DNA from 3 places in the Halomonas sp. HMF6819 genome. Region 3 is predicted to be linked to each of the others. Evidence: predicted binding sites of a transcription regulator. Region 3 holds the regulator's gene; each other region holds the start of a gene.
The links. Region 3 encodes PhoB, which activates phosphate uptake and scavenging genes when phosphate is short. Its sites were predicted from a motif close to TGTCATANNNNTGTCANA; they were not measured.
Positions count from the first base shown of each region.

Region 1: the regulator PhoB is predicted to act here: its motif matches at 4,810-4,827, upstream of ugpB (sn-glycerol-3-phosphate ABC transporter substrate-binding protein UgpB).
Region 2: the regulator PhoB is predicted to act here: its motif matches at 3,657-3,674, upstream of ACGLWX_RS17560 (Na/Pi symporter).

Region 1 covers NZ_JBIQVY010000004.1:175,821-186,287, forward strand. Annotated here, with positions in the region: gene ACGLWX_RS13105 (bifunctional metallophosphatase/5'-nucleotidase) at 1-421, shown strand, start outside; gene ACGLWX_RS13110 (sn-glycerol-3-phosphate import ATP-binding protein UgpC) at 455-1,510, opposite strand; gene ugpE (sn-glycerol-3-phosphate ABC transporter permease UgpE) at 1,512-2,360, opposite strand; gene ugpA (sn-glycerol-3-phosphate ABC transporter permease UgpA) at 2,377-3,261, opposite strand; gene ugpB (sn-glycerol-3-phosphate ABC transporter substrate-binding protein UgpB) at 3,395-4,723, opposite strand; gene argE (acetylornithine deacetylase) at 4,927-6,096, shown strand; gene ACGLWX_RS13135 (hypothetical protein) at 6,290-6,601, opposite strand; gene ACGLWX_RS13140 (YchJ family protein) at 6,748-7,206, shown strand; gene ACGLWX_RS13145 (GIY-YIG nuclease family protein) at 7,199-7,492, shown strand; gene ACGLWX_RS13150 (histone deacetylase family protein) at 7,512-8,537, shown strand; gene ACGLWX_RS13155 (hypothetical protein) at 8,629-8,991, shown strand; gene ACGLWX_RS13160 (VRR-NUC domain-containing protein) at 9,036-10,467, shown strand, end outside.
Region 2 covers NZ_JBIQVY010000009.1:31,747-42,213, forward strand. Annotated here, with positions in the region: gene ACGLWX_RS17545 (alkaline phosphatase) at 1-888, opposite strand, end outside; gene ACGLWX_RS17550 (PA0069 family radical SAM protein) at 1,069-2,154, shown strand; gene ACGLWX_RS17555 (hypothetical protein) at 2,161-2,412, opposite strand; gene ACGLWX_RS17560 (Na/Pi symporter) at 2,423-3,595, opposite strand; gene ACGLWX_RS17565 (helix-turn-helix domain-containing protein) at 3,740-4,063, shown strand; gene ACGLWX_RS17570 (bile acid:sodium symporter family protein) at 4,060-5,010, opposite strand; gene ACGLWX_RS17575 (heavy metal translocating P-type ATPase) at 5,007-7,238, opposite strand; gene ACGLWX_RS17580 (hypothetical protein) at 7,261-7,617, opposite strand; gene ctaD (cytochrome c oxidase subunit I) at 7,621-10,164, opposite strand; gene coxB (cytochrome c oxidase subunit II) at 10,161-10,467, opposite strand, start outside.
Region 3 covers NZ_JBIQVY010000003.1:143,145-153,611, forward strand. Annotated here, with positions in the region: gene yccS (YccS family putative transporter) at 1-58, opposite strand, end outside; gene ACGLWX_RS10730 (hypothetical protein) at 306-662, opposite strand; gene ACGLWX_RS10735 (HU family DNA-binding protein) at 662-934, opposite strand; gene ACGLWX_RS10740 (NAD(P)/FAD-dependent oxidoreductase) at 1,057-2,250, opposite strand; gene ACGLWX_RS10745 (chorismate--pyruvate lyase family protein) at 2,363-2,923, shown strand; gene ubiA (4-hydroxybenzoate octaprenyltransferase) at 2,957-3,847, shown strand; gene phoB (phosphate regulon transcriptional regulator PhoB) at 3,947-4,636, shown strand; gene phoR (phosphate regulon sensor histidine kinase PhoR) at 4,640-5,938, shown strand; gene ACGLWX_RS10765 (hypothetical protein) at 6,235-6,585, shown strand; gene cysZ (sulfate transporter CysZ) at 6,942-7,673, opposite strand; gene phoU (phosphate signaling complex protein PhoU) at 7,754-8,479, opposite strand; gene pstB (phosphate ABC transporter ATP-binding protein PstB) at 8,505-9,308, opposite strand; gene pstA (phosphate ABC transporter permease PstA) at 9,305-10,467, opposite strand, start outside.

The DNA of each region.
Region 1 (10,467 bases), on a different contig from region 3:
CGTGCAGCCCTTCGGCAATCGCCTGACGCTGATGGACCTGACCGGCGCCGAGCTTTTGGACACTTTCGAGATCGCGCTGGCCGGCGCTCCGGAGGAGAGCGGCGCGTTTTTGCAAATCTCCCAGGGCACCGAGGTGGTGTATGACAGCTCCGAGCCTGCTGGCGAGCGCGTGGTGAGCCTGAAGGTGACCGAGAACGGCGCGCTCACCGATATCGACCCGGCGCGCACCTACGTGGTCGCCACCAACAACTTCACCGCCGCCGGTGGCGATAGCCACACCGCGCTTGAAGGCGCGCATGAGGATGATCGTAGCCACATCGTCGGCAATACCGACTGGGAAATGCTGCGCGACTACCTGGTGGAGCAGGGCGAGATCGCGCCCCGAGTGGAAGGGCGCATCGTCGATGTGGCAGGGGAGTGAGAGTGAGTGAGCGAGTAAGCGCTTACTTGCTCGTCAGCCGGTGCGCTGACCGCTTTCACGGTTGAACGGGTGTAGAGCGCTGCGGGCGATATAAAAGCGCAGCGTCTCGCCCTCGTTCACCGGGGGCTCGCCGCCGCCGGTGCGGATCACCGTGGGCTGCTCGCTGCCCGCCAGACGCACGTACAGATGGCTTTCAGCACCGGCGGCTTCGAAAAGCTCGAGGGTGGCGTCGATGACCAGGTGCGGGGCGCTGGGGGCACTAAGATGCATATCGTCCGGGCGGATGCCGACGATATCGGTGCCGGCGGGCAGGTCGTCGAGCAGGTTGTCGGCGCTTCGCGTGGCCAGATACTCGACGGGCAGCATGTTCATCGCCGGCGAGCCGATGAAGCCGGCTACGAACATGCTCGCCGGGCTGTTGAAGATCTCCATTGGCGTGCCCACCTGTTCGATCTTTCCGGCGTTGAGCACGACCAGCCGGTCGCCCAGGGTCATGGCTTCCAACTGGTCGTGGGTGACGTAGAGGCTGGTGGTCTTGAGTCGGCGCTGTAACTGTTTGATCTCGACGCGCATCTGTACGCGCAGCTTGGCGTCCAGATTCGATAGCGGCTCGTCGAACAAAAACGCCGCTGGCTCGCGCACCAGTGCCCGGCCCATGGCCACCCGCTGGCGCTGGCCGCCGGAGAGGTTGCGCGGTTTGCGCTGAAGGTACTCCTCGATCTCGAGCATCTTCGCGGCCTTGCGCACACGCTCCTCGATCGCGGGCTTTTTGAAGCCGCGGTTTTTCAGCCCGTAGGCGAGGTTGTTATACACCGTCATGTGTGGGTAGAGCGCGTAGTTTTGAAACACCATGGCGATGTCGCGTTCGGCAGGCTCTAACGTGTTGACCACCCGGTCACCGATCTTGAGCGTGCCTTCAGAAATCGTCTCGAGCCCCGCTACCATGCGTAAAAGCGTGGATTTACCGCAGCCCGACGGACCCACCAGCACCACGAACTCGCCGTCTTCGATGGCAAGGTCGATGCCTTTGACGGCCTGCACGCCGCCGGCGTAGGTCTTCTTGATTCCTTCCAGGGTGATACTGGCCATGCTATTTCTCCGTCTCGGTCAGGCCTTTCACGAACAGTTTCTGCATCAACAGCACCACCATCACCGGCGGCACCATGGCCAGCATCACGGTGGCCATGATCAAATTCCACGCCGGTACCCGATCGGACGAGGCCATCAGGCGCTTGATCCCCAGCACGACGGTATAGAAATCCTCGTCGGTGGTGACCAGCAGCGGCCACAGGTACTGCACCCAGCCGTAGATGAACATGATCACGAACAGCGCGGCGATATTGGTGATCGATACCGGCAGCAGGATGTCCTTGAAGAACTTCATCGGCCCGGCGCCGTCGACACGGCTCGCCTCCATCAGCTCCTCGGGCACGGTCATGAAAAACTGGCGAAACAGAAACGTCGCCGTGGCCGAAGCGATCAGCGGCAGCGTCAGCCCGGCGTAGGAGTTGAGCATGCCAAGATTCGCGACCACCGCGTAGGTGGGGATGATGCGCACCTCCACCGGCAGCATCAGCGTGATGAAGATGATCCAGAACGCCAGCAGGCGAAAGCGAAAGCGAAAGTAGACGATGGCGAAGGCCGAGAGAATCGAGATCGCGATCTTGCCGATGGCAATGGTGAGCGCCATGATCGTCGAGTTGCCCAGCATCAGCCAAAGCGGCGGGGCGCCAGCGACCTGCCAGCCCGAGCCGAGCATCTGTGAGTAGGTGTCCCACAGGTTGTCGCCGGGGGTGAGCGGCAGCACCCCGCGCACGAAGGCGCCGGGTTCGTGGGTCGAGGCAATGAACGCCACGTACACCGGAAATGCCACGACCAGCACGCCGAGAATCAACACCGCGTGGGTCAGAATATTCAGGAAGGGTCTGTTTTCGACCATTGTTAAGACCTTTGCGCTAGTAGTTGACCCGGCGTTCCACGTAACGGAACTGGATGAAGGTCAGAAGAATCACGATGCCCATCAACAGCACCGACTGGGCCGACGACGAGCCAATGTTGAGCCCCGCCACGCCGTCGGTATAGACCTTGTAGACCAGCGTCATGGTCGCCTGGCCCGGCCCGCCGCCGGTGGTGGCGTCGATCACCCCGAAGGTGTCGAACATCACGTAGTTGATGTTGATGATCAGCAAAAAGAAGGTGGTCGGCGACAGCAGCGGAAAGACGATGCTCCAAAAGCGCTTGAAGGGCGTGGCGCCGTCGATGGCGGCAGCCTCGATCAGCGATTTGGGCACCGACTGAAGCCCGGCCAGAAAGAACAGGAAGTTGTAGGAGATCTGCTTCCAGGCCGCCGCGATGGTGATCAGTATCATCGCCTGGTTGCCGGAGACCCGGTGATTCCAGTTAATGTCGAACCAGTCGAGCACGTGGGGCAAAAGCCCGATGGTCGGGTTGAACAGAAACCACCACAGCACCCCGGCCACCACCGGCGCCACCGCGTAGGGCCAGACCAGCAGCGTGGTGTAGAACTTCGCGCTTCTCAGCACCCGGTTGACGCACACCGCCAGCAACAGCGCCAACCCCATGGAGAGCACCGTGACCGAGACGGCAAAGATCGCCGTGCGCCCCAGAGCGTTCAAGTAGCTTGGATCACTCAGAATGCGTGCGTAGTTCGAAAGGCCCACGAAGGTGGTCTTGAAGCCGAAGGCGCCGGTGCGCTCGAAGCTCGACTTCACCGCTTGGCTCGCCGGCCAGATGAAGAACACCAGCGTGATAATGAGCTGCGGCGCCAACAGGCAGTAGGGAAGCCACCGGTTCTGATAGGTGGAGCGTTTGGTCTGCATGATGAATCCTGTATTACGAGCGCCCGGAAAAGCCGTCCCGTGGGCCCCACCTTGAAAGTGAAAGGCAGGCCCAGGGGAAGGCTCTCACGACGAACCCCGGCGTAAGGGCCGGGGTTCGTGAGACGATCAAGCGTTAGTTATTGGCCGACTCGAAATCGCGCAGGATCTGGTTGCCGCGCTCTACCGCGTCATCCAGCGCTTCCTGGCCAGTCTTGTCGCCCGCCAGCACCGCCTGGAACTCTTCGTCGAGCACCATGCGTACCTGCGGGTAGTTGCCAAAGCGCAGGCCCTTGGAGTTCTCGGTGGGCTCGTTCAGGTTGATCTGCTCGATGGCGAGATCCGCGCCCGGGTTCTCCTCGTAGTAGCCCTGCTCCTGGCTCAGCTCATACGCGGCGGTGGTGATCGGCAGATAGCCGGTGCCCTGGTGCCACTCGGCCTGTACTTCAGGAAGCGACAGGTACTCCAAAAACTCTGCGACGCCGGCGTACTCGTCGTCTTCATGACCGGAGAGCACCCACAGGGTCGCGCCGCCGATGATCGAGTTCTGCGGGGCGCCCTCGACGTCATCGTAGTAGGGCAGCATGCCGAAACCGACTTCGAAATCGGAGTTGGCCAGCACGTCGGCGCGCGAGGCCGAGGAGTTCATGTACATCGCGCAGTCGCCGGCGTAGAACGAGGGCGCAGCGTCCGGGCCGTTGGCGGGGCCGGCGTAGCTGTAGACGCCGCTGTCGCTCCACTCCTTCAACTGATCCCAGAAGCGCGCCTGCACCTCGCCGTTGAAGACGAACTCGGTGTCCATGCCGCCAAAGCCGTTCTCTTTAGTGCCGATCGGCTGGTTGTGCAGCGCCGAGAAGTTCTCGAGGCCGATCCAGTTGGCCGCGTAGGCCATGGTGAAACCACACGACGCCGCGCCTTCGTCGACGATCTGTTGACCCATCTCGCCCATTTCCGCCCAGGTGGTCGGCGGGGTTTCCGGATCGAGTCCGGCGGCCTCGAAGGCGTCCTTGTTGTAGTAGAGGATCGGCGTCGAGGAGTTGAACGGCATCGAAAGCATGTTGCCGTCGGTGTCGGTGTAGTAGCCAGTCACTACGGGCAGATAGTTGTCCGCATCGAATTCGTTGCCGTGCGCTTCCATCAGCTCGAAGACGGGGTAGATGGCGCCCTGGGCGGCCATCATGGTGCCGGTGCCGACTTCATAGATCTGTACCAGGTGCGGCTGTTCGCCGGCGCGGAAGGCGGCGATGGTGTTGACCATGGTCGCTTCGTACTCGCCCCGGTAGGAGGGCGTGACCTGGTACTCATCCTGTGTGGCGTTGAAGTCCTCGGCCAGCGCGCTTAGGCGCTCGCCGAGCTCGCCGCCCATGGAGTGCCACCAGGTGATCTCGGTGGTGGCCTGGGCGGACATGCTCAGGGTGGCCGCGGCGATACCGACGGATAACGCGCGTAACGTGAAACGAGACATACATCACTCCTTGTAGGCCCGGGCAGGGCCGGGCGGCGCAGTACGTTTATTGAGCTTGTGGGGTGCACTGAACAGTAGTGAGTCTATATGACAAATTGATGAACGATAACCGGACAAAGGTTCAAGGCTCATGCCACTTTGGCAGTAGGCGAGCGCGGTGGGCAGTGCTAGGGTGGGGCAACGCGCTTAACCCGAGACACGTCATGACGAATGCAGAATCGCTTCTTTCCCAACTCATCGCCTTTGATACCACCTCCCGCGGCTCCAATCTGGCGCTGATCGAATTCGTCGAAGGTTATCTGGCCGAGTACGGCGTCGCCTCCGAGCGGGTGATGAGCCCCTGTCATACCAAGGCGAATCTGATCGCGCGCATCGGCCCGGACGCGCCGGGTGGGGTGATGCTGTCGGGCCATACCGACGTGGTGCCGGTCGAGGGCCAGCCCTGGTCGACGGACCCGTTCACGCTTCACGACGGCGGCGACGGCCGGCTTTACGGTCGTGGAAGCTGTGACATGAAGGGCTTTATCGCCTGCGCGCTGGCCATGGTGCCCGAGTGGGTAAAAGCACCGCTTGCTCAGCCCATCTACTTTGGCTTCTCTTATGACGAGGAGATCGGCTGTGTCGGCGCGCCGGACCTGATCAAGCGCTTTTACGAGCACTACTCCACCACCGCCCACGTCATCGTCGGCGAGCCGACACTGATGCAGCCGGTGGTGGCACAAAAAGGCGCGACCAACCTGCGTACCACCGTTACCGGGGTCGAGGCGCACAGCAGTCAGGTCAATCAGGGCACCTCGGCGATCCACGTGGCCGCGCGGCTGGTGAGTTTCATCGAGGACACCATGGCGGCGCTGGTGGAAGAGGGCCGGGTGGACGACGCCTTCAACGTGCCCCACACCAGCCTGCACGTGGGCAGAATAAAGGGCGGCACGGCGATCAACATCATGGCTCGCGAATGCACCTTCGAGTGGGAGATCCGCCACCTGCCGACCGAGACGTTCGACGAGGTGTTTGCCCGTTTCACGCAGTACGCCGATTCGCTCAAGGCAGAGCTTGCGGCGCGCGGCAAGCAGGTTGTGATCGACACCGAGGCGCTCAACGTCACCGTGCCGGGCCTGGCCGATCGCGACAACGCCGCCGTGCTGCGCCTGGCAAAGGATCATCTGCCCAATGAGTGCTGCAACCACGCGGTGGCCTACGCCACCGAGGCCGGCCAGTTCCAGGGCCAGGGGCTTCAAACGATCATCCTCGGCCCCGGCAGCATCGCCCAGGCCCACCAGCCGGACGAGTACATCGAGAAAAGCGAGCTTGAGGCGTGCGTCGAATTCATGAACCGGATGGGCCGGGCCCTGGAAGCACCATTCGAGGGGTGATCGCTGAGCTGTTCGAGGCAACTGTCGGTAGTGTCGGGTAGCCCGTAGCGAGGGTCTTTCGCCAGGGAGGGCGAAAGTAGCGTACAGGGAGGTATTCACAGCGCCCTCGCGTAGGGCTACCCGACACGGTAAAAGGCCACCAACGAAAACACCCGCCATGAGCGGGTGTTTTGGGTATCGCCAAACGTTTCTGTCAGGGCGAGGAGTGCTCTTCGAAAAGCTCCGCCTTGGCGTCGCGCATGACCTCCTCGCAGGCCTGCTGATGGGCAAGCTGGGTAATCAGACCCTGGGTGACTTCGAAGCCTTTCATCAGGCAGGTATCCACCTCGGCGAGACTAATGGCCGGCGTTACGTGACAGTCGATTCTGACCGTACGGCCGCCGCCCTGAAGGCGATCAGCGAAGCGCCGCAGTCGCCAGGCAAGTCGTTCTTTCCATCGGGCCGCGTCTACCGCGCCCTCGTTTACGCTAAACGTGCACTGCCATTCCGGTCTGTATACCTTCATGCGAACCTCCGCTGCGTCTGGAAAGATAGTTGGGTCGTGTGTCGTACTCCGTCTTTTTGGCAATGTGACTCTGCTACTATACCCACATTGACCGCGACCGATACAGGAAAAAGGCCCGATGCACCTGCGTTAATGGGGCCACCGTTATGACTTCCAGTTTGATGACACGCTGCCCCTGTGGCAGTGGCGCTGTGTACCAAACGTGCTGCGGCGTCTACCACCAGGGCGTGGCCGCCCCCACGCCCGAAGCGCTGATGCGCTCGCGCTATAGCGCCTTCGCACTCGATCTTGTCGATTATCTGAAAGCCACCTGGCACTCCAGCACCCGGCCTAAAACGCTTGCGCCGGACCCGGCCACGCAGTGGAAGCGCCTTTCTATCGAGTGCGCGCCCACACCTGAAGGCGAGCAGGGCACCGTTCACTTCAAGGCGTTCTTTTGGGAAGGCGGCTGGCACGTGCTGGAGGAGGTCTCGCGCTTCGTATTCGAGGCCGGGCGCTGGTACTACGTCGACGGCGACCCTCACCTTGAAAAACTCAAGCCCGGGCGCAACGAGCGTTGCCCGTGTGGGAGCGGGCGCAAACTCAAGGCGTGCTGCGGTGGCTAACGGCGAAGGCGCACGGGCGCCGTGGTATCTTTACCTGCTGGAGTGCCGGCGCGGCACCTACGCCGGCATCACCAACGACCTGACAAAACGCTACCGGGCCCACTGCCAGGGCAAGGGGGCGCGCTATACCCGCGCCAACCCGCCCCAGGCGCTGCTGGGCGCTCAGCCGTTCGACAGCCGCGCCGAGGCCAGCCGCGCCGAGTACCGCCTGAAGCAGCAAACGCCCACCGAGAAGCGCCGCTGGGCGGCCCGCTGGCCCTGCTGCGCGCCCGACGACTGCCCATGACTTTCAAGGAGCCACCGCCATGAAGACGTTTTTCTCCGATCAGAGCTTTCGCCGCCAGGCGGCCACCGAGCTTCACGGCAGCACGCTGGTAGCGCCCTACGAGACGCCCCGGCGCATGGAGATCGTACTCGAGGCGCTCGCGCGCGCCGGGCTCGAGGTGCATACACCCGGCGAGTACGGCCTGGCGCCGGTGGAAGCGGTACACGACGCGGGCTATATCGACTTCATCGCCCACTTCTGGCCGCGCTGGCAGGCCGAAGGTCACCCGGGCGAGGCGATCCCGAGCATCTGGCCGGCGCGCACGCTGCGCGCCGACCGTATCCCCCGCTCGCTGGAGGGCCAGCTTGGCTACTACGCCCTGGCCGCGGAAACCTCGCTGTGCGAGGGCACTTTCGAGGCCGCGCTTGCCAGCAAGGACACGGCGCTCGCGGCTCTCGAATCCACCCTTGAAACCGGTGAGCCGAGCTTTGGCCTGTGCCGCCCGCCGGGCCACCACGCGGCGACGGATCAGTTCGGCGGCTACTGCTTTTTCAACAACGCCGCCATCGCCGCTCAGCGTGCGCTGGATAGCGGCCATCAGCGCGTGGCAGTGCTCGACGTCGACTTCCACCACGGCAACGGTACTCAACAGATCTTCTATCGCCGCTCGGACGTCTTTTTCGCCTCGCTGCACGGCGACCCGGACGTCACCTTTCCCTACTACTCGGGCTACGCGGACGAAACCGGCGAGGGCGAGGGTGAAGGCTCTACCGCCAACTACCCCATGGCGCCGGGCACGACGGTCAGCACCTGGATGACGGCGCTCGACGAGGCGCTTGCGAAGATTATCCGCGCCGAGTGCGAGCTGTTGATCGTCTCCCTCGGGGTGGATATCTTCGAAAACGATCCCATCAGCACCTTCACTTTCAAGCGCGACGATTTCGCGGCGCTTGGTAAGCGGCTGGCCCAGGCCGGGCTGCCCTGCGTTTTATTGATGGAAGGGGGCTACGCGGTGGACGACATCGGAGCCAATGTGGTAAGCGTACTGCAGGGTTTCGAGTCATAAGCCTCGAAACGCGGCGCGACGGATGACAGCGCGCGCCAATTCGGGCAGTCTAGCGCCTTTTTCAGCCCGTTTGGTGGCAAGGAGTTAACGCGTGGCAGTGTATGGCGGCATTCAGGCACACGAGGTGGAGCGCTGGCTCAACGCCCTGGTCAACGCTGCCTTCGACCGGCGCTGCCCGCTTTCCAAAGTGCACGGCGGCACGGCGCGGGCTCGTACCGCCCGGCAGGACCTGCTGTGCCTGGCTCAAACCTTTCGCGGAGAACAGGGCTCGAGCGACGCCGTCGCCGATAGCCTCAGCCGCTGGTGCCAGCACTATCTGACCGAAACCGAGTGGTACGTGCTGGTCAGCGGAAAAAAGCCCCGCGCGGCTGCCCCGGCCCCCGCCGCACCGGCTCAAGGCGAAAGCGCCTCCGCCGAGGCCATCGAGGCGCTACTGCAGCACAAGGTCGGCTAAGCGAGCGCTTAACGACGCCGCCGGCGCGCTGCTACAATGGATGAATGAACAGTGCCCTCTCCGTGCCCGCCACGGCCTCCCTGGATGATCCCCTCTACTACCTGACGAACTTTCGTTATGTGCTCGCGTGGGTGAACGATCGCCACCACGATCTGCTGGGCGAACCCGAACGCGTATTTCTGAGCGCTTTCGAGACGCTGCCGCAACCCTCCCAGGCGCTGCTGGCGCGCATGGTGATGCGCAAGGGCGAACTCTTTAGAACCGGCAAGCTCGTCTACGATGAAATCGGCGATACCCCTCAGGCGCTGGCGCCGCTGGTGGAGGCCGGGCTGGTCGAGTTTGATCCGGCGCTCACCGCCGCCGAGCTTGGTCATCACCTGCGTTTGGCCGAGCTCAAAAAGGCCCTGGCGGTTGATATCCGCGCCGCGGGCCTGGGCGCCTCGCCGGCCAAAAAAGCGCTGCTGGAGCACCTCGTGCCAACGCTTTCGGCGGTCAAGCCCTTGAGCGAGTGGTGGCCGCACGCACCGGATACGCTGGTGCGTCTAAGCGTCATGGAAACCTGCGACCGGCTACGGCTGATGTTCTTTGGCAACTTGCGCCAGGACTGGGCAGAGTTCGTGCTCACCGAGCTTGGCCGGCAGCGCTTCGAGCCGGTGGCGCTCTCGCCCGACGCCCGCGCGTTTGCCCACCGCGACGAGGTCACCACCTATCTACACCTTCACCGGCTACGTGAGCGCCTGAGTGACGGCGAGCCGCCGGCCGCGCTTTTCGAAGAGGTACCGGAGGCCGGCGAAAGCCGCTGGCTTGGCGCCCGGCGAAGCCGGCTGCTGGTGAGCATGGGTCGCGAGGCCGAGCGCGGCGGCGACGAGGCGCTTTCGCTCACGCTTTATCAGGCGGCCACCGGCAGCGACGCCCGCATTCGACAGCTTCGCCTGCTGGAGCGGCGCGGCGAAGACCGCCGCGCGTTGGAGCTCGCCCGCGCCGCGCTCGAAGACGGCCCGCGCGAAAGCGAGCGCCAGGCGCTGGAGCGCCTGATTCCGCGGCTGGAAAGACGCTTGGGCGGCCCGCCGGTCAAGCGCGGGCAGGATGCCTCGGTGGCCATGAAGACCCTGACGCTTTTGGGGCCGCGGCCCGTCGAGCGCGCCGTGGCCGAGCATCTGGCCACGCCCAAGGCGCCGGTGTTTTATGTCGAGAACAGCCTGATCACCGGGCTTTTTGGTCTGCTGCTGTGGCCAGCGCTGTTCAAGCCACTGCCCGGCGCCTTCTTCCACCCGTTTCACAGCGCCCCAGCGGATCTTTACCGCGAGGACTTCGTCGAGGCGCGCCGCGAGGAGATCGACGCCTGCCTGGCGCGCCTGGACGATGGCCGCCACGTTCAAGGCATTCGCGACGTTTTCGCCGACAAGCACGGCACCGCCTCGGCGTTCATCCACTGGCCTGCGCTCGACGAAACGCTGCTGGAAACGGCGCTGGCGT
Region 2 (10,467 bases), on a different contig from region 3:
CACGCCCGGGCGATTGAACTGAAGCGTCGCGTGGTTTTGCGCCACGCCCAGCACCTTGTCGCCCTCGAGGGTCAGCTCGCCATCTGCCAGCGCCTCGAAGTCGTCGCGGCTTTCGATGAGCTGGTAATCGGTGTCGCCGTCGACCAGGCGCTGCCAGGTGGCTTCGCCGCCCACGTAGCGAAAGGCGTTTTCGTCCGGATTTTCGACCGCGTTACCGGCGTCGTCGAAATAGGGGTGGCCGGCACCGAACACCACGGTGGCAAGGCCGGAATCGATGATCTCTTCACCGAGTGCTGCGTATTCGTTGCGGCTGGCGTTGTGGCCCAGAAACGCGGCGGGCGTTGCGTGGCTCAGCTGCACCGAGCTCACCACGCCCAGCGCCCGGCCGCTTTCGACCACGTACTCGCCGATGTTCTTCATCCGTTCGTCGTTGTTCGACCAGTTGATGGCGCTGTTGTAGGTTTTCTGGCCGGTGGCCAGCGCCGTACCGGCGGCGGCGCTGTCGGTGAAGTTCTCGCGGGCGTAGTTGTAGCCGGCGAAATAGCTGCCGTAGTCGCCCAGCTTGCCCTCGAAGCCAACGCCTTCGGCTGCCTCAGCGCTCCAAAGCGCTTCGGGGTCGAAGGTGACCGCCCCTTCGTCACTCATGGTCGGCTCGGTCGCGGTGGTCAGCGGGTAGGTAGCGGCAAACACCTGGGTGTCGAAGTCATCGTACACTTCGTGCCCCAGCCCTCCATGGCGGTAGTAGCTAGCGGCGCGGAAGGTTTCGATACCCGCGCCGTCGGTGATCATCAAAATGACGTTCTTTGCACTGTTTTGCTGGGCAAGCGCCGACGTGGCAAAAACGGATCCTAGAGCAAGCGCGAGCGCGCAGCGTTTGAAAGCGACCATGCTGTTCGTCCAAGTCATTGATTAAGAGAGACTTAAATTAGTGATGCCAGATGACAGCGGGATGAACGTTTAGCCCCATTTCAATGACACCCCGTTCACCATGCCCAGCGGTTGTCTTTAGCGTGACCAGCCATATACTGTATATTTATACAACAATTTCATTGCCGATCGGAGAGCGTCATGGCGGATTCACGCGCCCTGCCCCCGGGCAGGATCGTTCACAAGGGCCGCGGGGCGACGTTCGACCCGCACAACCGCTTCGCGCCAAGTGTCAGCGTCGAGGAGCCTGACGGCTGGTGGCAGGAACACGCCCCTTTAAGCCTTGCCACCGAGGTACGCGAGGAGCCGAGCAAGAGCGCGCTTTCGTGGAACGGCTCGCCGGATCTCTCCTTTGATCGCTCGCTAAATCCTTACCGCGGCTGCGAGCACGGCTGCATCTACTGCTTTGCCCGCCCTTCCCACGCCTATTGGGACATGTCGCCGGGGCTCGACTTCGAAACCCGGTTGATTGCGCGCACCGGCATGCTCGATCACCTGCGCGAGGAGCTTGCGAAACCCGGCTACGTCTGCCGGCCGATCAATCTTTCCGGCAACACCGACTGCTACCAGCCGATCGAGGCGAAATACCGCACTACCCGACGCCTGCTCGCGTTTTTGCTCGAATGCCGCCACCCGGTCACGCTGGTGACCAAGGGAAGCCTCGTACTGCGCGATCTGGGTCTTTTGAAACAGATGGCCGAGCACCGGCTGGTGCGGGTGCTGGTGAGTCTGACGAGCCTGGACAGCGACCTGAAGCGCACCCTGGAGCCGCGGGCGGCCTCGCCCAAGGCGCGGCTGAAGGTGATTCGCGAACTCAGTGCTGCCGGGGTGCCGGTGGGGGTTTTGATCTCGCCGGTGATACCGGGGCTGACCGACCACGAAATCGAGCGGCTAATCGAAGCGGCCCGCGGCGCCGGCGCGCGCACCGCAAGCTGGATGCTTTTACGCCTGCCCCGAGAGGTCGCGCCGCTGTTTGAAGAGTGGCTGGTGGCCCACTACCCCGAGCGCGCCGACAAGGTGATGAGCCTGATTCGCCAATGCCGGGGTGGCAAGACCAACGAGGCAGCGTTCGGCAAGCGCTTTCGCGGTGAAGGCGTGTTCGTCGACATGATCGAGCAGCGCTTCAAGCGCGCCAGCCGCCAGTGGGGCATGCAGCCCCGCGCCGAGCAGGGCCTCAATACCCGCGACTTCAAGCCGCCCCGCGCTCAGGGCGACCTGTTCGACTAGCCAACGCTATTTGGGTGGGCCGCGCCGCGTTCTGAGTTCGTCGAGCACCAGCGCGAAGAAGCCGCGAATCTCCTGAAGCTTCGGCCTGGCCTCGACCATCAGGGTATCCATCTTCTCGAGTTCCTGGGTTTGGGCTTCTCGGGCGTCGAGCTCGGCGCGAATCTCGTCGATGATCTCCACCGAGTCGTTCAGCATCGCCTTGAGCTCGGCGGTCGAGGTGGTGTGCAGGCTTGGCCTGGAACCTTGTTCAATACTCATGGCGCCCTCCTTACAGTACGGTAACGGCGATCAGCAGCGCCGGCAGCGCGATGAACACGCCCAGCACCCACCCGGCGGCCAGCGCCTTGCGCTCGGCGGCAACCCGGCCCAGCCACTGCGCGCCTTTCACCGGCAGCAGACGCAGAAACGGCAGCCCGCCGATGATCAGCACGGCGCACAGATTGAACAGCAGATGCACCACGGCGATCTCCAGCGCCAGCATCGCCGTGGCCCCCGAAATCGCCGTGGCGGCGAGCAGCGCCGTCATGGTGGTGCCGATATTGCTGCCGATGGTGAACGGGTAGATCTGGCGCAGCGTGAAGGCGCCGGAGCCGGCCATGGGCACCATCAGGCTGGTGGTGGTCGAGGAGGACTGCACCAGCATCGTCACCAGCGCCCCGGAAGCCACGCCGGTGAAAGGCCCGCGGCCGATGGCGCTGAGCATGATTTGCCTAGCGCGGCCGACCATCAGCGTCTTCAAGAGCTTGCCGATGTAGCGAATGGAGAGAAAAATCAGCGCCACGCCGATGACGATCAGCGCGATACCGCCCGCCACCGCCGGCAAGCTCGACACCAGCTGGCCGGCGGTGTCCGTCACCGGGCTGGTCAGCTGGCCCACGATATTGACGTTATCCAGCGAAAGATTGGCATCGCCGTAGAACGCGCCGGCAACGGCGCCGGCCATGTGCTCCAGCGGGTGGAACAAAATCTCGATGGGGAGCAGGATTACCACCGCCAGCAGATTGAAGAAGTCGTGCACGGTGGCGGCGGCAAAGGCGCGGCGAAACTCGTTCTTGTCGTTGACGTGGCCCAGGCTCACCAGCGTATTGGTCACCGTGGTGCCGATGTTCGCCCCCATGACCATCGGCACCGCGACCGCAACCGGCAGCCCCCCGGCCACCATACCAACGATCACCGAGGTCACCGTCGACGAGGACTGGATCAGAGCGGTGGCAACGATGCCGACCATCAGGCCGACGAAGGGGTTGGTGGCGAACTCGAACAGGCGCTCGGCGTGATCGCCGGTGGCGAGCTTGAAGCCGTCGCCGACGATGGATACCGCGCAGATCAAAAAGTAGACTAGCAGGACGAGCGTGAGCCACTGGCGCAGGCGGCCCTGCTTCTCCTTTTGCGCCGGTCGAGCGTATTGATCTGGCGCGGCGCGATGGGTCGTCTCTACCATGGTGATCCCTCCGGCGGTTGGCAACGTGGGGCACGTTTACCCTGTCACGTTGCGCGCCGCAGGTGACAGCCTGATGACGCCCGCGTGACGGCGCCCGCTTATTGTTGATATCGCCCCCTTTGAACTACCGAGCCGGAACGCCTGATGACACAGCCCTTGAACAAGCCCTTGAGTAAGCCCTTGAGCAAGACCCGATCGAGTTTCTACCGCCGCCTCTACGTGGCCCACCTGATCGACCAGGGCGTGGCCAGCGTGCCGGCGCTAATGGAGGCCACCGGCATGCCCCGGCGCACCGCTCAGGACACGATCAAATCTCTCGACGAGCTCGATATCGTCTGCGTGTTTGAGGGGCAAGACGGCGAGCGGCACAACATCGGCCGCTACGTGATCGAGAGCTGGGGCGCGATCGACCGGCGCTGGGTAACAGAGCACGCCACGCGGCTGGGCGAGGCGCTAGGCTACTGCTAGCGCTTATCGGTCACTCTGGCGCTAGCATGGCGGCGGACGAGCAGTCTGGCCGCCAGGGGTGAGGTGATCATCTGGATGACGGCGAAAAACGCAGCGGGAATGGCGATTTCCGGCGAAAGCCCAGAGGCCGCGACGAACGCCGCCGCGATGCTGAACTCCTTTTTGCTCGTAGTGAAAAGATACGCCACCACCTCTGCGCGGTCGTCGGTGATCAGCCTGGACGCCATGCCCACCGCGTAGCCTGCCAGGTTCAAACACAGCGCCGCAGCGGCGATCACCAGAGCAAAAGCGCCGTACCCCAGAATGGTCGTGGCGTTGGGGCCCACCACCGCCAGCAGTATCAGCAGATAAAGGATAGAGCCCAGCCCCGCGTAATGGTCGTCGAAGCGCGCGAAGGTGGCGCTGAACCGGGTGCGCAGCGCCACGCCCAGAAGCGTCGGAACGAAGACGATCAATAAAAGCTCGACCACGATGGCATAAAGCGGCACGTCGAGTTCGATGCCGGTGAGCCCGAGAAACAGCAGCGGCACCAGTAGCGGTGACAGTGCCGTATTGATCGCGTTGAATACTGCCGCCATCGCCACGTTGCCGCGCGCCATCAGCACCAGAAGCGGCGATGACACGTCGGTGGGAAGCGTGCCCAGAAGCGTCTGCCCCGCGGCCAGCGCCCCGGTGCCGAAAAAGAGCCGCCCGGTTACCCAGCCCAAAAGCGACATCGGCCCGTACACCAGACAAAGCGCTAGCAGCGGCCGCGAGGGGCGGCGCAGCACCGCACCGACCTGGTGGGCATCGAAGGTCAGGCTGATGACGAACATCAAAAGCGCCAGCAGCGGGCCAATCAGCGGGGCCAGCGCCATGCCCGCCGGCGGATAGAGCAGCCCCAGCGCGGCCACCGCAATCACCAGCCACAGAAGCTGCGCCTCGACCCAGGCGATGGCGCGGCTCACGATGAAGCCTTTGCGGGGTCGGCCTCGACCGGCGCCCAGGCAAGCCGTGCGGCGTTGAGCGTCACGCTTAAAGAGCTGGCCGCCATGGCCAGCACTGCCGCCAGCGGCGGCACCGCCATGACGATGACCAGCCCCAGCGCTAAAGTGTTGTACACCGCCGAAAACGCCAGATTCTGACGCATGACGCGGCGGGTGCGCCTGGCCAGGCGCAACAGCTCTACCACGCCGCCAACGCCGGGGCGCAGCAGCTGGGCGGCGGCGCCTTCGCGGGCGGCGTCGCTTGCCTGCATGGGCGCCACGCCAACACCCGCGGCGGCCAGGCACAGCGTATCGTTGACGCCGTCGCCCACGTAAAGCGCAGGTGATGCAAGCCCCGCCAGCAGCCGCGCTTTCGCCTCCGGCGAGCGCTGGGCGTAGCAAGCATTCGGTGCCAGGCCCACCTGCTCACCCAGCCAGCTCACCGCGCCCTGGCGGTCGCCGCTGATCAGCGCCGTAAGATAGCCCTGCTCTTGCAGCGCGCGAAGGCTCACCCGGGCGTCCGCCACCGGCGGGTCGGCGAGATAAAACGTCGCCAGCCACCCCAGCTCGTCGGCCAGCACCACTTGGGAGGCGAAGGCGTAGTCGCCCTGTTGATTAGAGCCTGCAAACGTGACGCCGCGCTCGCCAAGCCATTTAGCGCTTCCCATCCACCAGCGCTCGCCGCTCTCGAAAGCGATCACCCGCCCGGCGCCGGCGACCTCTTCCAGGCGCACCACGGCGCTTGCGTTCTGCTCGTCGTTTTTCTTATCACCGCTTTGGCTTGCCCAGCGCAGCAGCCCCTGGGCTAGCGGGTGCTCACTCTGGCGGGTGGCAGCGACGAGCTTGTGATTGAAGCCGCTAGATAACGTATTGCGAAACTCGGCGTGGATGACCCGGTGACGGCCGGCGGTGAGCGTGCCGGTTTTATCGAAGGCCACGGCGCGTACCCGGGCAAGCACCTCAAAAGCCGCCGGGTCGCGCAAGGCAACGCCTTGCTGCAGCGCCTGGTCGCTGCCGGCAAGCGTTGCCAGCGGCACGGCCAGCCCCACCGCGCAGGGGCAGGCGACCACCAACACCGACAGCGCGCGCACTACCGTCTCTTCAAGGCTCGCGCCCAGAATGAACGCCACGGGCAGCGTGATGAGCGCAAGCAAAAGCGCGACGGGGCTTAGCCAGGCGGCAAAGCGGTCGGCCAGCTTGTGAAGCTCGCCTTTTTGGGTTTGCAGCAGGCGCATCTGCTCGCACAGGCGATCCCGGCGCCGCTCGCCGGGCGTAGCGCCCACCCGAAGCCGAAGCGCCGTTTCGCCGTCGGCCTCGAGAAAGCGGTAACCCGCGTAAACTTGCTGGCCGGCGACCAGATAGCGCGGCACGCTTTCACCAGAGAGCGTGGCGGTATCGAACCAGCCGGCGCTCATCAGCTCGCCGTCGAGCAGCAGGGTCTCGCCCGGCGTCAGGCGCTGAACCTCATTTAGCCGCGCCGCGCTGAGCGGATGCGACTCGATTCGCCCTTCCCGCTCGAGCGTCACATCGGCCGGTGCCAGCGTTAAGGCCTCGAACGCTTTCAGGCCCCGCTGGCGACAAAGCGTTTCGGCCAGCCGCCCGACCAGTAAGAGCGCGATCAGCATGACGGCGGTATCGAAGTACACCTCGACGGCGCCCTGCGCGAGAAGCCAGACCGACACCGTCATCGCCCCTAGCACGCCCAGGCTCACCAGCACGTCCATCCCCGGCCGGCGGGCCAGCAGCGTGCGAAACCCGGCGCGGTAGAACGGCACGCCGGCGTAGAGCACCACGGGCAGCGAAAAGGCGCCGGAGATCCAGGCCATGACCAGCTCGATACGCCCCGCCTGTACGGCGCCGGCGTAAATCAGGATTGAGGCGAGCATCGTCCACATGCCAAATACCGCGGCGACGCCCAGGCGAAGGCTCAGGTAGCGGCCCTCTTTCTCCAGCCGCTCGGCGGCGTCCTGCACCGCCTCGAGCTCGCCTAGCCGGTAGCCGATGCGCGAGACCCGCGGAGCGAGCGTAGCAAGCGCCAAGGCCCCCGCCTCGCCCTGCACGTACACCGTGGCGGTGGGATAGTGAACGCTTGCCTGGGCAACGCCGGGGGCGCGCTTCAATACGCCTTCGACGGCGAGCGCGCAGCTGGTACACCACATGCCGTGCAGACTAAAAAGCGCGGCTTGGCCGGCGGGCGCGTTATCGCTCATGGAATCGATCGTTTCACCTGCGTTACAGGCAAGGCGGCACGCCGATGATTGGCATGCCGGTGAACACCACCCCGAAGGCGGAGAAGAGATAGAGCCCGGCGGAGACCAGCGCGTTGAAGCGCGGGCGCCCGGTAAGCTCGCGGCCCACCTTCCAGCCGGCCCAGGCAAGCCACACGAGCAAGGCGGTGGTGGCGACGCTGAAAAGCCCAAGCCCCAGGTTGAGGCCCGTCAGTGAGCCTTGATCCGGCGCCGGCGGCGCCACGGCGCAGGCCACCGACAGCCCGCCGTACACCGCCACGAACCAGATGCTCCAGAGCGTCAAACCGATGATCAGATGCGCCGGATGGCCAAGGTGGAGTCGTTTGAACGCAGTTTGCATCGCTTAGCCTCCCATCACGCGGGGCAGCACGCCGAGCGCGCCGACCAGCACCCAGAACGTCACCAGGTTGTAGCGCCAAAGCTGTACCACCACCGCGGGTTCGAAGGGCGCGTGGGCGCCCACGTAGCCGCAGCGTACGCGAAGTCCCTGCATCGCGGTGAGGATCATCGCCAGCGCCCCGTGGAACAGCGCGTACACCAGCCCCACCAGCAACACCGCGTCGTGGCTGGTTTGGGTGGGCTCGAGCCCGGCACTCAGCAGCGACCAGAGCACCAGCCCCACCTGCACCGCGCCCAGCAGCGCGCTGAGGTAAAACCCGCGCATCAGGCCGCTATCGCGGCGGGCGCGAAGCCCGCGTACCAGCTTCTCCATGATGCCAGCGCCCACGGTGAGCGCCACGCCGGCGCCGACCAGCACCAGCAGCGACAGCGGCGACGCCTCGGGCATGCGCCACTCGGGTGAGACGGTCCAGAGATAGAACCAGCCGAAAAGATACGAAAGAAACAACGAGCCGTTGGCGATCGAGAACGTCGCCATCGCCCACACGCCCGGCCCACTCATGGTGCGCGAGTGCAGGGGCGGGTCGCCTTCCTTGACCTCGGCGTCCGGGGCGGCTTTCGGGTGGGCGCCGTTCTCCCAGGACCAGCGCAGCAAGAACAGCCCGGCGACGATGACGAACACCGCGGCCACCGGGTAGAGACGCGTCAGCAAGCTGATACAGACCACGGCCAGCGCCAGCGCGGCGAGAAACGGCCACCAAGAGTTGCCCGGCAGGTGAACGATCTCGCGTACCTTGCCGGTGATCGAATCACTCCCCCACATCTCGCGGCGCCCGTGGCTCGCCACCGCCAGACCGTGCTTGCCCTCGGCCATGGTGCGGGGAAGACCCGGGTTGTCCCACAGCGGGTGGCGGGTTTCGATGTTCGGGAGGCTGACGAAGTTGTAGGCACTGGGTGGCATCGCGTTGGCCCACTCCAGCGTGTCGGCGCCCCAGGGGTTGTGTTTGGCCGGCTTGCCGAAGCGAAAGTGCAGCGCGATATCGATCAACACCATGGCGATGCCCGCGGACATCACGAAGCTGGCAACGGACGAGAGCAGGTTGAAGATCTCCCAGCCGTTGCCCGCCTCATAGGTGTAGATACGCCGCGGCATGCCCAGAAGCCCGGTCCAGTGCATGATCAAAAACGTACCGTTGAAGCCCAGAAAGGTCAGCCAGAAGCCCCAGCGGCCAATGGTTTCCGACGGCATGCGCCCGGAAAAGAGCGGCAGCCAGTAGTAGAAGCCCGCCATCAGCGGGAAGAGCATGCCGCCGACCAGCACGTAGTGCATATGCGCGACCACGAAGTGAGTGTCGTGCACCTGCCAGTTGAACGGCACCAGCGCCAGCATCACGCCGGTCAAACCGCCGCAGACGAAGATGATCAAAAAGCCAAGCACCCAGAGCATCGGCAGTTTGAATTTCGGCTTACCCAGCCAAAGCGTAGCCAGCCACACGAACACCTGAATGGCGGTGGGCACCGCCACCAGCATACTCGCCGCCGAAAAGAACGCCTGAGCGAGCTGGGGAATCCCCACCGTGAACATGTGGTGCACCCAAAGCCCGAAGCTGATGAAACCGGTGACGATGATCGCAAATACCACCCAGCCGTAGCCGACGATCGGCCGGCCGGCGAACACCGGAATCAGTGTCGAGATCACCCCGGCGGCGGGCAGGAAGATGATGTACACCTCCGGGTGGCCGAAGAGCCAGAAAAGGTGCTGCCACAACAGCGGATCGCCGCCGCCGGCTACCTGGAAAAACGGCATGCCGACCGCGCGCTCGAGTTCGAGCAAAATACTGCCCAAAATCAACGGCGGAAACCCGACCACGATCATCAACGCCATGGCGAGGATGTACCAAGCGAACAGCGGCATCTTGTGCAGCGCCATGCCTTGGGTGCGGGTACGGAGAATCGACACGACGATTTCGACCCCGGCGGAGAGCGCCGAGATTTCGACGAAGGTAATGCCCAGCAGCCAAAAGTCCGAGCCGAGCCCCGGCGAGTACTCGCTGCTCGAAAGCGGCGTGTACATGAACCAGCCGGCGTTGGGCGCCATTTCGATGACCAGGCTCGAGGCCAGAATGATGCCGCCAAACAGATAGCAGAAGTAGCCAAGCGAGGTTAAGCGTGGGCAGACCAGATCGCGGGCGCCGATCATCTTGGGGATCATGTAGATCGCCAGGCCCTCGAGCACGGGAATGGCGAACAGAAACATCATCACCGTGCCGTGCATGGTGGTGACCTGGCTGTAGATATCCGGCGTCATGAAGTTCTGATCGGGCGTGGCGAGCTGGGTGCGTATCAGCATCGACAAAATGCCGCCGAGCAAGAAAAACGCCATCCCGGTGATCATGAAGCGCAGACCGAGCGTGGTGTGGTTGACGATGGTCAGCGCCTTGATGCCGCGCGGGTTGCCCCAAATTTCGTGCAGGTCGTCGTGCAGCGTGCGGCCGTCCTCCGGATCTTGCGGGTCCTGAGGCGTCGCTTGACGATTGATGGTTGTCATGGGGTTAAAGTCTCCAGCCAGGCACCCAGGTCCTGCAGCGTGTCGTTATCCAGATCGTCGTGGCGCGGCATCAGGTTGTTGGGCTTGAGCGTCTGATGGTTTCTCAGCCACTGGTAGATCGCGCCCTCCTCCATGGCCATTACCCCGGCGCCCAGAGCTTCACGGCTACCGACATCCGAGAGATTCGGGCCGATATTGCTCGCGCTGATGCCCGCTACCTGATGGCAGCCGGCGCAGAATTGGGTGAAGTTGTCGCGGGCGGCATCGAAGGCCGCGTTTTGGGCGGCAAGCTCGGCCAGCGCC
Region 3 (10,467 bases):
GGCTGTAGGCGAATTTATCCAGTGTCCAAAGGCGGCGCAGCGGTAGAGCGATCGGCATGGCGTCTCTTCGATGATTCGTTAGACTTTAGTATAACAATGTCGGTGAGCGCCTGGCCACGGCCTTCGCGCTCCTCACGCCATTTTGACGACGTTAGGTATCGACGCCCTTTTAGACGCTTATCTCAGCAAGCCGGGGTCGGACGGCAAAAGCAGGGGGCTTTTAGTAGGAAAGCGAATCATCCGGTCGGATGTGACGCGAAGGGGTGTAACAAAACGGCCCGCCGTAAAAGGCGGGCCGTTGAGCGCTACAGGTGCTTCAAGAGCTTTTGCAGTTTGGTCAGATCGCTGGAGTCGCCGACCAGGCGAACGTCGCCGTTCATCATGCCGTGCAGAAATGCCTGCTGGGTCGGCTTTTTGAGAATCCTGAGCGCCGCGTCCTGATCGCGAAAGCGCAGCTCTAGATTCAGATCGATTGGTAGGCCCTTACCGGTGTCTATGCCCTTGGGCGTCATCCGGTAATAGCGCGCCGTGTCCAGATCTTCGGTAGCGATGCCCCAGTCCAAACCGCGCATCCGCTCGAGCTGCTCCTTGAAGCGCGGCTTACGCCGCAGCGCTCGCTTGAGCAACAAGCCCAGTAGCCACAGCGCAAGCCGGAGTTTCATTAGGAGACGGCGTCCTTGAGCGCTTTACCGGGCTTGAACGCCACGTTCTTGCTGGCTGGAATGTTCAGCGGCTGGCCGGTTTGCGGGTTTTTGCCGGTGCGGGCGGCGCGCTCGCGTACGGTGAATGTACCAAAGCCGATCAGGGCAACGTCTTCGCCTTTCGCCACGCTGTTGGTGATTTCGTCGAGAATGACGTTCAGCACTTGGCCCGCCTTGTCCTTGGACAGGTCGGCGTTATCGGCGATGGCAGCGGCCAGGTCAGGTTTGCGCATAAAAGGGGTCTCCCTGATAGAAAAAATAAGCGTAACGCTTATGAGTGCGATTGAAAACGAACGAGTGTTTTAATTTCTCGGCTCAAGCCCGGTGCCGGGCTCGAGCGCCACTGCGTTGCGATTTAGCCTAGCAGCGCGGGTACTGCTCTGGAAAGCTCCACTTTCCTTTTGACCGCCCCGCCTGTCAACGCAAACCCGACTAATTGACCATCTTTATCATCGGCCAGCGCCGTCAACGTATCGCCTTCGCCCTCGATGCGCCACTGGGCGACCGGGCCGACCGGTGGGTAGGCCACCACGGGCAAAAGCGGCGTTTTCACCACCACCGGCCAGGCGCCGAGGCGCACACGGGTCGGCTGGCCGGTGAGGGTGGCGGCCAGCGCCTTGATGCTGGCCTGAAGGGGCTGGACGTACATGGCGTTGACGCCGTCTATGCATGCCACATCGCCCAAGGCGTAAATGCCGGCGTGGGAGGTCGCCAGCGTACGGTCGACATGAATGCCGCTCTCGCTGACGTCGAGCCCCGCCTCGCGCGCTAGCGCGCTTCGCGGGGCAAGGCCGGTGGCCATCAGCACCGCATCGACGTGTTGGGTGTCGCCGCTGTCAAGCGTTAAGGCAATGTCGTCGTGCTCGGCGGCGGCGGCGGCGGCGCGGCTCACCGTGCGGCCCAACGCCAGTTTGATACCGCCGGCCTCGAAAGCGCGGCCCAAAGCCTGACTCAGCGGTACCGGCAGAAGGCGCGGCAGCGGCGTGGCCTCCGGGGCGATCAGCGTGACCTGGTGGCCGCCGGCGAGCAGGTCGTTGGCGAATTCGCAGCCCACGAGCCCCGCGCCGACAACGGCTACCCGCGCGGGCCCTGACGCCAGGGCGGCGTGAAAGCGGCGGTAGTCGTCCAGGTCGTTGACGCTGAAAAAGCGCTCGGAAAGCCCAGCGGGAATGTCGAAGGCGTTTCGCGGGCCGGCGCCGGTGGCCAGCACCAGCGCCTCGAAGCCCACATGCTCGCCGTCTTCGAGGGTCGCCCGGCGGCGGCCGCTATCGATAGCGACGGCGTGAGTATTCGATAACAGCGTGGCGTCGAGCTCGTCGGCGACGCTGGCGGCGCTTTTTTTGGCAAGCTTCTCCGGTGTCAGGCGCTTGCCAAAGCCCGTCGAGAGCAGCGGCTTGCTGTACTCATCGCCGCTATCACCGCTTACCAGGGTGATTGAGCGGCTGTCACCCAATCTTCGCAGCTCGCGGGCCAGGCCGATACCGGCCATGCCGGTACCGATGATGAGCAGATCCACCGGCGCATCGGTTTGAGAGAAAGAGTCGGCCATGCCTTCACCAGACGTTGGAATTCGAGGGCTCGAGACGCGGATGTTCTCGAGAAAAGCGCGTTGGGCCATCATGTTACACTAGCTTTTATGACTTGACCGCTCTGGAGGTCGCGTGGCGACACACACTCAGCAGGTAGCGCTTTTTCCGTGCTGGCAACCCGTTTCGGCGCTGCGTCCGGCCATGAGCGCGCCCTGGTGGCGGTGGGTCGCCTCCACCGATTCGCTGACCGCACGGCTGATCGCGGCGGGTGCCCCCGGTGCGTTTCGGGTGCGGCTGCTCCGCCAGGGCGTCGGCGTACCCGAGCGCGACGAAGCGCGGGCGCTCGGCCTTGCTCCGCGCCGGCTTGCCTGGTGTCGTGAGGTGGCGCTGTGCGTGAATGGCGCGCCTTGGGTCGTGGCTCGCTCGGTGGCGCCGCTGTCGCAGCTCCAGGGGCTGCACCTCGAGCGTTTGGGCGAGCGCTCGCTGGGTAGCTGGCTGTTTCGCCAGCCGGGCCTTAAGCGCGGCGCGCTTTATGCCACCGGCCAGCGTCCGGCGTTCGCTCATCGCCAGGCGCCGGAGCTTTCGAGCGTCTGGGCGCGGCGTTCGATCTTCTACCACGGCGGGCTGTCGCTTTTGGTGCAGGAAGCGTTTTTATCGACCATGGCGTATGAACCCGATCTGGCTTCGCGCTAAGCTGGGCGCGCGTTTTATCTTCGAGAGGTAAGCATGGACCGTTCTCTGCTGCGCCCGACCGGCTGGTCCCGGGCGGGTGATTTCATCACGCTGATGCGCCTTGATCGGCCCATCGGGACCTGGCTTTTGATGTGGCCCACGCTTTGGGCGCTGTGGATCGCCGCCGAGGGGGTGCCGGGGCGCGGGGTGCTGTTGATCTTTATCGCCGGCGTCTACTCCATGCGCGCGGCCGGGTGCGTGGTGAACGACTACGCCGATCGCCACTTCGACGGCCACGTCAAACGCACCAAAAACCGGCCGCTGGCCACCGGGCGCATCGGCGAAGCCGAAGCCAAGGTACTGTTCATCGCGCTGGTGGCGGTGTCGTTCATTTTGGTGCTGTTGACCAACTGGTTTACCGTGTTGCTGTCGGTGGGCGGGCTTTTGCTTGCCGCCACGTATCCGTTCATGAAGCGCTATACCCACTTTCCCCAAGTGGTGCTCGGTGCGGCGTTCTCCTGGGCGATCCCCATGGCCTTTGGCGCGGTTCTTGGCCACGTGCCGCTCATGGTGTGGGTGCTTTTTCTGGCCAACGTGCTGTGGACCATCGCCTATGACACCCAGTACGCCATGGTGGACCGCGACGACGACTTGAAGATCGGCATCAAATCCACCGCGGTGCTGTTTGGCCAGGCCGACCGGCTCATTATTGGTCTGCTGCAAGCAGCCACGCTGTTACTGCTGGCCTGGGTAGGGTGGGCCGTCAACCTGGGGGGCTTTTTCTGGCTGGGCCTGGTGGCCATGGCGGCCACCTTCGTGCATCAGCAGCGCCTGATCGTTCACCGCGAGCGCGCGGCGTGCTTCCAGGCGTTTTTGAACAATCACTGGTCGGGGCTTTTGCTCTTCGCCGGGCTCGTCTTGAGCTTTTGGCCGGTCACGGGCTAAGGTGGCGACAGTCGGTGTCATAAAACTGTCACTCGCTCATGGTGTGATTGTCACCGATATGTCATCGACCACTTCGCCTGGACACCGTGAGGCCCGACCATGACCGCCAAAACCGTTTTGATCGTCGACGATGAAGCGCCGATTCGCGAGATGATCGCGGTGGCGCTGGAGATGGCGGACTATCGCGTGCTCGAAGCCGATAACGCCCAGGATGCCCACGCGCTGGTCGTCGACAACCAGCCGGATCTGCTGCTGCTCGACTGGATGATGCCCGGTACCAGCGGCATCGAACTGGCCCGCCGCCTCAAGCGCGAAGAGGCCACCGCCGAGCTTCCGATCATCATGCTCACCGCCAAGGGAGAGGAAGACAACAAAATCCAGGGGCTCGAGGCCGGCGCCGACGACTACATTACCAAGCCGTTCTCTCCCAGGGAGCTGGTCGCGCGCCTTAAAGCGGTACTGCGCCGTACGACACCGCGCGGCATGGAAGATCCTGTGGAGATCAACGGCCTGCTGCTCGACCCGGTAAGCCATCGGGTCAGTGCTCACGGCAAGGCGCTCGACATGGGGCCGACCGAGTACCGCCTACTGCAATTTTTCATGACCCACCAGGAGCGCGCCTATACCCGCAGCCAGCTGCTGGATCAGGTATGGGGCGGCAACGTCTACGTCGAAGAGCGCACCGTGGACGTTCACATTCGCCGCCTGCGCAAGGCTTTGGGCGATGCCCATCAGAACCTGATTCAGACGGTGCGCGGCACGGGCTACCGCTTCTCTGCCCGGGGCTAACGCGTGCACCTGTGGAGCCGGGAACTCTGGCGAATCGCCTGGCTTGCCACGCTCGGTATCATCATGGGCTGGCTGTTTGGCGCGCCGGGGTTTGGCCTCGCCGCCGGGCTCGGGGTGTGTCTTTTCTACCACCTGCGCCAGCTACGCGCGCTTTACCTGTGGCTGACGCTGACGCCAAGTGAAGAGCCGCCTGCCGGCCCCGGGCTCTGGGGCGAGCTTCTGGACCGTCTCTACCGCTACCAGAAAAGTCAGCGCATCACCCAGGGCCGCCTCAGAGCTACCCTTGCGCGTATTCAGGAGTCGTCGGAGGCGATGCGCGACAGCGTGGTCATGCTCGACCGTCACGGTGATTTGGAGTGGTGGAACAGCGCCGCCACGCAGATGATGGGGCTTCAAACCGCCCATGACCGCGGCCAGCACATCACCAATTTGCTGCGCGACCCCGCTTTTGTGCGTTACTTCTCATCCCGCGAATATAGTGAGCCCCTAACGCTCACCTCGCCCATCGACGAACGGCGCATTCTCGAGTATCAGATCACGCTTTACGGCGACGATGAGCGGCTTTTGATGGCGCGTGATATCACTCGGCTACACCGGCTGGAGCAGATGCGCCAGGATTTCGTCGCCAACGTCTCCCACGAGCTGCGCACACCCTTGACCGTACTCTCTGGCTATCTGGAAACCTACAGCGATCTGAGCGATCAGTTGCCGCCAAGGCTTGGCCGCAGCGTCGCTCAGATGCAGGCGCAAACCCTGCGCATGCAGAATCTGGTCGACGACTTGCTGCTGCTTTCGCGCCTCGAGATCGATCAGGGCGGCAAGGATCATCAGCCGCTGGCGCTAGGCCCGCTGCTGGAAAGCGTGTGCCAGGACGCTCGGGCGCTTTCTGGCCAGCAGCATGAAACGCCCCAGCAGATCACGCTCGAGATCGAAAGTGACGCGCGGCTGATCGGCAGCGAGCAGGAGCTGCGAAGTGCGGTGTCCAACCTGGTATTCAACGCCGTGCGCTACGCCCCGGGGGGCAGTACGATTACGCTTCGCTACGCCGAGCTCGCCGAAGGTGGGGCCTGTCTCGAGGTCAGCGACGACGGCCACGGCATCGACCCGGTGCATATTCCACGGCTGACCGAGCGTTTTTATCGCGTCGACAAGGGCCGCAGCACGGCCACTGGCGGTACCGGTCTTGGGCTTGCCATCGTCAAGCACGTGCTGCTTCGCCACGACGGGCGGCTTTCGATCGAAAGCCGCCCGGGCCTGGGCGCGACCTTTTGCTGTATTTTTCCCGCCGCTCGCCTGAGCTGACCCTATCTCAAAATAACGCTTGTACAAGTGTGTCAATATGGCATGAAAGAGTGGTACAGCTTCGCGCATGTGCCATTTTTAGTCACTATAGAGGCGTTAATCAGTCTAAATAAATCCCCTTGTACAGGTCTTGTAATATTTTATGTTATTGATTTTAAATGTTTTTAACTTTTAATTTGATTTATGGCACAGGCTCTGCAAAGCTTTAAGCAAGAAAGACAGCTGCTTCAAAGTAGTCCGCCGTAAGGCACTCTTTCTTACTTTAAGCGGTACCACAGCAATTCAGGAGGTGGAATATGATGTCCAAGGAGCTACTCAAGAAAGCTGGTGTCGTAGGTATTGCGTTTGGTCTGTTGGCAAGCCCGATGGCCTTTGCAGATACTACTGATCACCCGTCTATCGATGAGAACCAGGACAGCATGGTCGAGCAGGATGGTACGCAAGATCATGGCGTCAATATGAACACCAACGAGAGCCCTGACTACACACAGGAAGAGCTCACGACCGATCACCATACTCAAGGCCCGAACGACGAAACGATCGGCGAGCCTGATTCCATGGGTACGGCCCCGGATTCAGTAGGCGAGACCGATGAAGGTGCTGAAATGTCACCGGAAGAAGTCGTCGAGAAAAATTCCGAGTCCTAAGCAAACGCTTTAAGTAACATTTGTTTGCAATTTCGGTACAAAGTATTACGCTTACGGAGTGAGCAAAAGAAGGGGCAAGGATGTCCCATTGCACGGATGCTCACCGATTCAAGGAATGAATCAAGCGAAGATCAAAACGTTTGTCAGGGTAGATTCCAAGGTTGGAGACCCGCACAAGGATTGGAAGCTTACGTTACGTATCGAAATCGCTAAACTAGATCCAGACCCCGCCCTTTGCGGGGTCTAATTTTTTGTGGGTACTTTTTTTGTTGAGGGTAATGGCGGGTTTTCATTTTAGGTAGTAGCAAGGCCCCCAGCGCTTGGGAAACCGCAAGGCGTTTGACCGTAAGCCGCTTTTAACGAGCAGGCAGTCTTTCAAGATCACGGTAGTGCGCGTCCCACATCAACACGGCTCCGGCGACCGCCCCTGGCAGCAGGAAAAGATTGGCCAGCGGTATCCAGGTAATCAGCGTGACCAGGCCCCCGTAACTCATGCTGGGCCACCAGCGCGCGCTCAGCCGTCGGCGCATCTCCTTAAAGCTCACCTTGTTGTTATCCATCGGATAGTCCAGATAGGTGATCGCCATCACCCACGCGGAAAACAGCGCCCATAAAAAGGGGGCCGCCAGGTTGAGCCCGGGAATCCAACTGAATACGAACAAAAGCGCGACCCTGGGCAGGATGTAGCGCAGCTTGACGAGCTCGCGGCCCACCGCGTCGAGCGCCGTTTTACCCAAACCGCGATCATCCAGCGGCTCGACGCCGGTCGCGGTGCGCTCCACGCGCGCGGCGAGAAACCCGTAAAACGGCGCGGCGATAAAATGGGTCACCAGCGTGAAGGTGAAAAAGATCGCCACCAGCAGGCTCAAAACGAACAGCGGCCAAAGCAGCCAGTCGAGCCAATCAAGCCAGGTGGGAATGCTTGCCATGGCATGGTCCAGCCAGCCGGAAAAACGCCGTGCGGTGAAGCTTGCAAGGCCGATGTAGACGATCAGATTGATGAGAATGGGGAGAAAGACGTAGCGCCGTTGCCCCTTTTGATACACCAGGCGCAGCCCCTGGCTCAGTGCGGAAACCGCAGTCAGCATGGTTGATCCTTTCGCAATACGCCCGACGAAAAGCGTGGGTTAAGAAGCCGGGCGTATTGCAGAATCAACGCGCTAAAAGGTCAAGGCTTTTTTAGCATCTGCTGGTCGACGCTGTCCGGCGCGCTGTGGCGAATATCGAGCCCCTTGACGAGGTAAACCACGTACTCGGCCAGGTTGTTGGCGTGATCGCCCACGCGCTCCAGCGCCCGCAGCACCCACATGATGCTGAGTACCGGCGTGATCGAGCGCGAATCCTCCATCATGAAGGTCATCAGCGAGCGCATGGCGCTACCGTACTCGTCGTCAACGGATTCGTCCTCGCGCACTACCTGCATGGCAAGCTCGGTATCGAAGCGGGCAAAGGCGGTGAGCGCATCGCGCAGCATCTTGCGCACGTGCTCGCTGATGTGGCGCACCTCGACCAGGCCCCGCACGGTGCTGGCGTTTTCCGAAAGGAGCAGCGCGTTGCGGGCGATTTTGCTCGCTTCGTCGCCGATACGCTCGAGATCCGAGGTGGCACGAATCACCGCCAGCACCAGGCGCAGATCCGATGCCGCCGGCTGACGCCTGGCCAGCACGCGGGTGCACTCCTCGTCGATCTGCAGCTGCAAATCGTTGACCTGGCGGTCGTTGTCGCGCACTTCTTCGGCCAAGTGGCTGTCGTTTTCCAGCAGCGCGTGTACGGCGTTTTGCACCTGTTTTTCGACCAGTCCGCCCATGGCCATCAGGTGGGTTTTTAGCTCCTCGAGCTCCTGATTGAACTGGCGCGAAATATGCTGGCTATGGGTATCGCTTGTAATATCCATCGAGCCCTCCTGAGGGTCGGGTGGGTCAAATGACCCGGCCGGTAATGTAGTTTTCGGTACGCGGTCGTTGGGGGTTGGTGAACACCTGATCGGTCGGGCCGTACTCGACGAGCTCGCCGCTGTGTAGAAAGGCGGTGTAGTCGGATACCCGCGCGGCCTGCTGCATGTTGTGGGTCACCAGAATCAGCGTTAGCTCGTTTTTGAGATTGCGTATCAGCTCCTCGATCTTGAGCGTGGAGATCGGGTCCAGCGCCGAGGCCGGCTCGTCGAGCAGCAGCACTTCCGGCTTGACCGCCAGCGTGCGCGCGATCACCAGTCGCTGCTGCTGGCCGCCGGAGAGCTGCCACGCCGAGCGGTGCAGCTGATCCTTTACTTCGTCCCACAGCGCGGCGGCGCTCAGCGCCCATTCGATGATGTCGTCGCGCTGGCGCTTTGGCAGGCGCCGCTCTAGGCGCAGGCCGAACGCCACGTTCTCGTAGATCGACATCGGGAAAGGGTTGGGGCTTTGAAACACCATGCCGACCCGGCGGCGAAGCTCGCTGACATTGAGATTCGGCGCGTGAATGTCGTCGCCTTCAAGCTGAATACGGCCCTGGTGCACCGCGTTTTCGTTGAGATCGTGTAGCCGGTTGAACGCGCGCAAAAGCGACGACTTGCCACAGCCCGACGGCCCGATGAACGCGGTCACCCGGTGGCGCGGCACCTCAAGGGTGAGCGCCTTGAGCGCCGGCTTGTGGCCGTAGGCCAAGCTAAACGCTTCGACGTTCAGGCAGCGCTGCTCGGCGGGAAAGGTGACCACCGGCGGCGCGGCATTCAGGGGCGCGTTCATGACTCTCCTCGCTGTCGGCGTAAATAATGACGCAGGAATATGGCAGTTAGGTTAAGCACCAGCACGATCAGCACCAGCAACAGCGCCGTGGCGTAGACCAGCGGGATCGCTGCCTCGACGTCGTCGCCGTGAAAGGCGCTGTCAAATAGATGATAGCCAAGGTGCATGAACTTGCGCTCGAGGTGCAGGTAGGGAAACTCCGCGTCCAGCGGCATTTGCGGGGCGAGCTTGGCCACGCCTACCAGCATCAGCGGCGCTACCTCGCCGGCGGCGCGGGCCACCGCGAGGATCACGCCGGTCAGCATAGCCGGGGTCGCCATGGGCAGCACGATGCGGGTGAGCATCTCCAGCCGCGTAGCGCCCAGCGCCACGGCGCCTTCGCGCTGGGCGTCGGGAATGCGCGCAAGCCCCTCTTCGGTCGCCACGATCACCACCGGCAGGGTCAGAAGCGCCAGCGTCAGCGACGCCCATAAAAGCCCGCCGGTACCGAAGGTAGGCGAGGGCAGGGCGTCGTCGAAAAACCACTGATCAAGCGAGCCGCCCACCCCATAAACGAACACCCCCAAGCCAAACACGCCGTAAACGATCGAGGGGACGCCGGCGAGGTTGCGCACGCCGATGCGCACTAGCCGGGTCAAGCGGTTCTGGTGGGCGATCTCGTTGAGATAAACCGCCGCCAGCACGCCAAAGGGGGTCACGATCACCGACATCAGTATCACCATCAACAGCGTGCCGAAAATCGCCGGCCACACGCCGCCGCCGGTATTCGCCGCCCGCGGGCCTTCGCTGAGAAAGCGCCACACGCCCTGGCCCCAAATCGCGGTTTTTTCCCCTATCGAGAGTGCATTCGGCGCCACGAACGTATTCACCCCGGAAAGCGGCTGAACGAGCCCGCGCCCGCTCGGTGAAAGCAGCACCAGTTCGCCCGGGCGCTCGGAAGGTGGCAACGCAAGCAGCTGGCTAATGCGATCAAAAGCCGCGTCGCCGGTGAGGCGCTCGCCGTCGAGCTCCAGCGCGATCAATCGCCCGATGAAGTCCCCCCAGGGGCTGCGCTCCAGGCGAATCACGTCTGCCGGGGTCGCCGCGCTTACGATCTCGTCAACGCCGACCCAGCGCCAGTCGGCGCCGGTCAGTTCCCGATTGCCGGTGAAGTAGAGCC